DNA from 2 places in the Streptomyces sp. BA2 genome. Region 2 is predicted to be linked to the other one. Evidence: riboswitches for the same ligand, from Rfam matches in the RefSeq annotation. Region 2 holds a riboswitch; the other holds the start of a gene.
The links. Region 2 has a riboswitch for cobalamin ahead of metE (5-methyltetrahydropteroyltriglutamate--homocysteine S-methyltransferase). Riboswitches for the same ligand answer to the same signal wherever they lie in the genome.
Positions count from the first base shown of each region.

Region 1: it holds a riboswitch for cobalamin, as region 2 does, so the genes downstream of both, E5671_RS16140 (ABC transporter substrate-binding protein) here and metE (5-methyltetrahydropteroyltriglutamate--homocysteine S-methyltransferase) in region 2, are expected to answer to the same signal.

Region 1 is NZ_WSRO01000002.1:2,972,034-2,975,608, reverse strand. Features, by position in the region: gene E5671_RS16155 (haloacid dehalogenase-like hydrolase) at 1-124, opposite strand, end outside; gene E5671_RS16150 (helix-turn-helix transcriptional regulator) at 308-1,174, shown strand; gene E5671_RS16145 (VOC family protein) at 1,180-1,632, shown strand; cobalamin riboswitch at 1,665-1,850, shown strand; gene E5671_RS16140 (ABC transporter substrate-binding protein) at 1,950-2,969, shown strand; gene E5671_RS16135 (iron chelate uptake ABC transporter family permease subunit) at 2,966-3,575, shown strand, end outside.
Region 2 is NZ_WSRO01000002.1:8,382,492-8,386,066, forward strand. Features, by position in the region: gene metE (5-methyltetrahydropteroyltriglutamate--homocysteine S-methyltransferase) at 1-1,266, opposite strand, end outside; cobalamin riboswitch at 1,430-1,646, opposite strand; partial or broken gene E5671_RS40145 (3-hydroxyacyl-CoA dehydrogenase NAD-binding domain-containing protein) at 1,886-2,041, opposite strand; gene aceB (malate synthase A) at 2,038-3,575, opposite strand, start outside.

The DNA.
Region 1 (3,575 bases), 5.4 Mb from region 2:
TCGCGGAGGCGTCCGCCGCCGTCGCGTCCGTGCTCGGCCAGAGCGCCGTCCCCGCGAGTACGGCCGCGGTGAGCGCGCCCGCCGTGCCGATGACGGCCAGCTTGCCCTTTGCCTTTACTGCCATGGTTCTGTGCCCCCTGAGAGCGGTCTGCGCCCCGTCCGGAGCGGCGGGTCATCGTATGAGGTCAGGCGGCAGATTCCCATGATCGACATCACCGGACGGAACGGGCATGGGACCTCTGCGCGCGGGTAGCAGAGACGGACGCCCACCACGCCTCGGAGCCCCGCCCATCGCATACTGGAAGGCATGGAGACCGTCTCCCGGGAGTTCGTGCGGGCCGCCCCGCGGCTCGACGGCATGGTGGTGTCCGCGGTCGGCTACCGCACGGAGGGTGAGCGGCCCGGCCTGCACCGCGGCCTGCCGTCCCCGTACCTGACGCTGATCTTCTCGCTCGACGGCCCCGTCGTCAGCGGCCTCACCCCCGAGCAGGCGGGCGGCCGCGACGCCACCCGCACGGACATCGTCCTCGGCGGCCTGCACCAGTCCCCGGCGTACGTCGTCCGGCCCGAGCACGAGGCGGGCATCCAGCTCGCCGTGCACCCGCTCGCCGCCCGCGCCCTGTTCGGCGTACCGGCCGCGGAACTGGCCGGTGAGCTGGTGACGCCCGGCGCGGAGGTGATGGGGCGCCGCGCCGCCGACGTACGGGAGATGCTGTGCGAGCAGGGCTGCTGGGCGGAGCGGTTCGCCTCCGTGTCCGCCTACTTGAGGCAGCGCGCGGCCGACGACGCCTCCGGCGGATCCGTACGGCCAGAGGTCGCCGAGGCCTGGGCCTGGCTCGCCCGGCACCGGGGCGTCGGCACCCTGCGCGGCCTCTCCCGGCACGTCGCCCTCAGCGAACGCCGCCTCACCACGCTCTTCCGCGCCGAGACGGGCCTGAGCCCCAAGCAGGCAGGACGCCTGATGCGCTTCCAGCGCGCACGGAACGCCCTCGTACGCCCGGTCGCGACGGGCGGCGCCCCCGACCTGGCCCGCGTCGCCGCCGACTGCGGCTACTACGACCACTCCCACCTGGTACGGGACTTCCAGCAGTACACCGGGGTGAGCCCCAGCGGCTGGCTGGCCGAAGAGTGCCGGAATATCCAAGCCGGGAGCCATGGCGGGGGCGAAGAGTAGGAGCCATGAACACCACCGAGAAGCAGCAGCCCCAGTCCACCTCCGCCTCAGCCGGACGCGCCCCCGACGTCTGGCCGACCCTCCAGGCGCACGACGCCCCCGCCCTGATCGACTTCCTGGTCGGCACGGTCGGCTTCCTGCGCACCGCCGTCTACGAGGACGGCGACCGCGTGGCCCACGCCGAGCTCGACTGGCCCGAAGGCGGGGCCATCATGCTCGGCTCGTACGACGAGAAGTCCCAGGAGTGGTGCCTGAAGCCGGGCACCTTCGGCGCGTACGTCGTCACCGACCACGTGGACGACCTCTACGAGCGGCTCACCGCCGCGGGGGTCGAGATCATCCGGGAGATCGAGGACCAGCCGTACGGCAGCCGGGAGTTCGGGATCGCCGACCCCGAGGGCAACAAGTGGTCCTTCGGTACCTACCGCGGAGCTCCAAGGCCCGAGCAGCCGGCCTGACCTCGCGTGAGGGCAGGCGTCCTGACCCCGCGTGATAGCTTGCGCACGCCAGTCAACCCACACCAGGGCCAGGGAATCCGGTGCGAATCCGGAACTGACGCGCAGCGGTGAGGGGGAACGGGCGGGGCCACGGCCACTGGGCGTCCACGGACGCCTGGGAAGGCGCCCCGCCCGGCCGATCCCCGAGTCCGAAGACCTGCTGGCACCTTCGCCCCCGCACCGGGCGGCGGAGGTGACGAAGCAGGCCAGGCTCCGCGTATGAGCCGTGAGACTCAAGGGATCGTGTGTCCTCCACAGCCCGTCGTGTACGTGTCCCCATGCTCCTCAGCACGGCCCTCGCCGTCACGCTGACCTCGTGCGGAGGCGGCTCGTCGGCCACCTCCAGCGGGGGCGGGAAGGCAGCGGGATACCCACTGACCCTCACCTCCTGCGGCAAGAAGGCGGAGATCAAGGCGCCGCCGCAGCGGGCGGTCTCCCTCGATCAGGGCTCCACGGAGATCCTGCTCTCCCTCGGCCTCGCGGACCGCATGGCAGGCACCGGCACCTGGACGGATCCGGTGCTCAAGGGTCTGGAGAAGGACAACGCCAAGGTCGACCGGCTCGCCGACAGCTACCCCTCCTTCGAGAAGGTCCTCGCCCAGGAGCCGGACTTCGTCACCGCCTCCTTCCTGGCGACGGTCAGCAAGGGCGGCGTCGCCGACCGCTCCAAGTTCGCCGAACTCGGCGTACCCGCCTATGTCTCGCCCTCCGACTGCGCGGGCAAGGACAACAGCGGCGACGGCGACGGCCGCCGCGACAAGACGCTGACGATGGACACGGTGTACGGCGAAGTGCGGGACCTGGCCAAGGCGTTCGGGGTCGAGAAGCGCGGCGAGCGGCTGATCGCCGACCTCAAGGGCCGGGTGGCGAAGGCCACGAAGACGATCAAGAAGGCCGACGCGTCCGGCACGACGCTCCTCTACTGGTTCGCCAACTCCGACGCGCCCTACATCGCGGGCTGCTGCGGAGCACCGGGCATCATCACGCGCGAACTGGGCGTGAAGAACGTCTTCGACGACACCCGTGAGGAGTGGCCCCAGATCAACTGGGAGACGGTGGCGGACCGCGACCCGGACGTGCTGGTCATCGGCGACCTCACGCGCAAGTCACAGACGGCCGAGAGCGCGAAGAAGAAGATCGAGTTCCTGGAGTCCAACCCGGTCACCAAGAACCTGACCGCCGTGAAGAAGAAGCGGTACGTGCTGCTGAGCGGCCAGGCCATGAACCCGACGATCCGCACGGTGGACGGCGTGGAACAAGTCGCCGACGCGTTGCGCGAGTTCGGGCTCGCCAAGTGAGGAAGGCCGCCCCGGGCGGCATACGTTCCGCCCTGCTCTGGACGACGGGCCTGGCCGCCCTCGCCCTCTCCGTGGCGGTGGCCGTCACCATCGGGCCAGCGGACATCTCCGTACCGGACGTGTGGTCCGCGGTGGCGTCCCACCTCGGCTGGGGAGAGGCGACGCTGACGCCGATCAGGGACGGCATCGTCTGGAACCTGCGCATGCCGCGCACGCTCCTCGCGGCCGTCTGCGGCGCCGGCCTCGCGGTCTGCGGAACGGTCCTCCAGTCCCTCCTGCGCAACCCGCTCGCCGACCCCTTCGTGCTCGGCGTCTCTTCGGGGGCGTCCACGGGCGCGGTCGCGATCGTCGTCCTGGGGGTCGGCGGGGGAGTGGTGTCGGTCTCGGCGGGAGCCTTCGTAGGGGCCGTCACCTCCTTCGCACTGGTCCTCTTCCTGAGCCACACCCTGGGCGGAAGCGCCGACAGGGTGGTGCTGTCAGGCGTGGCGGCGATGCAACTGTTCTCCGCCCTCACCTCGTTCGTGATCCTGACGTCGGGCGACGCGGAGACGACGCGGAGTGTCCTGTTCTGGCTGCTCGGCTCGTTGAGCGGGGTGGGCTGGACGG
Region 2 (3,575 bases):
CGCGCGGCGGCCATCGGAGCCCGTGACGGCGGCGACGCGGGAACGTACGGCCGGATCGTGGGTGAGGGCCGAGCCCGAGCGGGACGCCAGGTCGGCGCGGTTGGCGGACAGTTCGGCCGTGATGGTGTCCCTGCCCTGCACCAGGCCGCGGGCCAGCGTGGCGATCTCGGTGGTCTTCTGGTGGGCGAAGGCGAGCCAGCGGGCGATCTGCGGGTCGATGTCCCGCTCGGCGGTGGCATCCAGCGGGACGTGCAGCAGGGAGCAGGACGCGGAGACGTCGACCCGGTCGGCGAGGCCCAGGAGCGTGCCCAGCGTGGACAGGGACTTCTCCAGGTCGTTGATCCAGATGTTGCGGCCGTTGACGACGCCCGCGACCAGCCGCTTGCCGGGCAGCCCGCCGACGGCGGCGAGGTCCTCGAGCTGGCTGGCGGCGGACTCCGTGAAGTCCAGGGCGAGGCCCTCCACCGGCGCCTTGGCGAGCACCGGCAGCGCCTCGCCGAGCCTGCCGAAGTAGGAGGCGACGAGCAGCTTCGGGCGGTCGGTGAGGGCGCCCAGGTCACGGTAGGCGCGTGCGACGGCGTTGAGCTCCGCCGGGGTGCGGTCCTGGACGAGGGCGGGCTCGTCGAGCTGCACCCACTCGGCGCCCGCCGCGCGCAGGTCGGCGATGACCTCGGCGTACACGGGCAGCAGACGGTCAAGGAGCGTCAGGGGCTCGAAGCCCGCGGCCACGCCGGGCGCGGGCTTGGCGAGCAGCAGATAGGTCACAGGGCCGACCAGCACCGGGCGTGCGGCGAGGCCGAGCGCGACGGCCTCCTTGAGCTCGGCGACCTGCTTGGCCGAGTCGGCGGTGAAGACGGTGTCGGGGCCCAGCTCCGGTACGAGGTAGTGGTAGTTGGTGTCGAACCACTTGGTCATCTCAAGGGGCGCCACGTCCTGGGTGCCGCGTGCCATCGCGAAGTAACCGTCGAGCGCGTCGGTGTCGACGGCCTCGCGGTGCCGCCGCGGGACGGCGCCGACCATGACGCTGGTGTCCAGGACATGGTCGTAGTACGAGAAGTCACCGGTCGGCACTTCGTGGATGCCGGCGTCGGACAGGTGCCGCCAGGTGGACCGGCGCAGCCGCGCCGCGGTCTCCCGGAGGGTGTCGGCGCTGACGCGGCCCTTCCAATAGCCCTCGACGGCCTTCTTCAGTTCCCGGTCGGGGCCCTGGCGGGGGTAGCCGTACACGGTGGACCGTGCTGCCGCAGCTGCGGACTTCGCTGTCACGGAAATCTCCTTCGCGAGATGACTCCTGAGAATCCCGGGGACGGGACACGGACGCGAAGGGATGACGAACCGGATGGACCGGACGCGCGCCACCGGCGCGGTGCTCCACCTGATCTGTACGCCGACCCGCCCACGAGGTCACCGGGATATCCGCACGTGAGGGATCACATGCGGGCAACAGGCAGGTCTTCGGACTTGTGGGCACACCTGCCGAGGCAGATCCCTACTGGCCGTCGCTTCCCGGATCCTGCTCGGATCCAGTGCGTATGACGGAGGTCGTTCCCACTCACCGCTGCGGGGCAGTCCCGGATTCCCACCGGGTTCCCTCTTACGACGCGTCTGCCTGGCGGACAGGGCGAACCAGCTGCACAGGTCAGGCTAGAGGGTGGTCGGCCTCTTGGGCAGTACTGATCACATTCCGGACCGTGAGGTGCGACACCAATGCCTTGGACGGGGGGCGAACACCTGATGGGGCGCGGAACAGATCACCACTCTGTTCCGCGCCCCGCTCACAGCAGCCGCGGGCCCCTCAGCCCGACGGCGGACCCGGGCCCCTCAGCCCCGGTCGTAGAGGTGGAACCCGCGCCCGCTCTTGCGGCCGAGCAGCCCCGCTTCCACCGAGTGAGACGGCGACGCGCTCGCGGGCGGCGCGTGCTGCGAGGGCGTCGGCCTCGCAGACCAGGGTGTCCAGGCCGGCGCGGGCGCACACTTCGGCGATTCCGGCGCCCATCTGGCCTCCGCCCACCACGCCGACCCGGCGAATGGCCGCGGTCATGACTGACCCTCCGAACGGCGGGCGAGCGGGTCGCGCACGAACGGCTGGTCCACAAGGTGGCGGCTGTAGGCATCGGTGGTGAAGAACGCGGGCAACTCCCGTGCCAGCGCGCTCCGTTCGAAGAGCCCGCGGATTTCGTCGAGCGGCGCCCACGGGTACTCCGCCCCCAAGGCGGCGAGTTCGTCCTCCACCAGCGCGAGTACGGTCGTGCGATCGACGGCCCGGTGGCGCAGCCACTGCCAGATCTGCACCCGGGCGATCTCGGCCGTGGCCGCGTCCTCCATCAGCCCGTACAGGGCGACGGCCCCCCGCCCCCGCAGCCAGGCGGCGAAGTAACGCAGGGCGACCGCGATGTTCGTGCGCACGCCCTCCGCTGTGGGCGGCGCGCTGACGCGGCGCACGGACAGCAGCTGAGCCGCCGTCACCTCGACGTCGTCGCGGGTGCGGTCGATCTGATGCGGGCGGGTGCCGAGCACCCCGTCGAACACCCCGCGGCACACGGGGACAAGCGCGGGATGGGCGACCCAGGAGCCGTCGAAGCCGTCCTCGGCCTCGCGTTCCTTGTCCAGGCGCACCGTGGCGATGGCCGCCTGATGGGCGTCCGGGTCCTTGCCGGGCACGTGGGCGGCCATGCCGCCGATCGCGTGGGCACCGCGCTTGTGGCAGGTGCGTACGAGGAGATCGGTGTACGCGCGCATGAAGGGGGCGGTCATGGTGACCTTCGCCCGGTCGGGCAGCAGAAAGTCGGTGCGGTGCCCGAAGGTCTTGATGAGGCTGAAGAGGTAGTCCCAGCGGCCCGCGTTGAGGCCCGAGCTGTGCTCGCGGAGCTCGTGGAGGATCTCCTCCATCTGGACGGCCGCCGTGATGGTCTCGATCAGGACGGTGGCCCGGATCGTGCCGTGCGGGATGCCCATGAGGTCCTGGGCGAGGACGAAAACGTCGTTCCACAGCCGCGCCTCGTCGCGGTTCTCCAGCTTCGGCAGATAGAAGTACGGGCCGTGCCCGGCGTCGATCTGCCGCTGGGCGCAGTGGAAGAAGTAGAGCCCGAAGTCGACCAGGGAGGCGGGCGCGGGCCTGCCGTCGAACTCCAGGTGCTCTTCGGTCAGATGCCAGCCGCGCGGGCGGACGACGATGGTCGCGAGGCGCTCGCCGAGCCGGTACCGCTTCCCCTCCGGCGTGGTGAAGTCGATCCTGCGCTCGATGGCGTCGAGCAGGTTCAGCTGACCGCCGATGATGTTGTCCCAGGTGGGTGAGGTGGCGTCCTCGAAGTCCGCCATCCACACCCGCGCACCGGAGTTGAGGGCGTTGACCGCCATCGCGCGCTCGGGCGGTCCGGTGATCTCCACTCGGCGGTCGGTGAGTCCGGGGGCCGGGGGAGCCACCTGCCAGGAGTCGTCCGCCCGGACGCGGGCGGTGGCGATGGAGAAGTCGAGCGGGGAACCGGAAGCGAGGCGGGCGCCCACCCGCGTGCGCTCCTTGAGGATCTCCAGGCGGCGGTCGGCGAAGGCGCCGACGAGGCGGCCGACGAACTCCA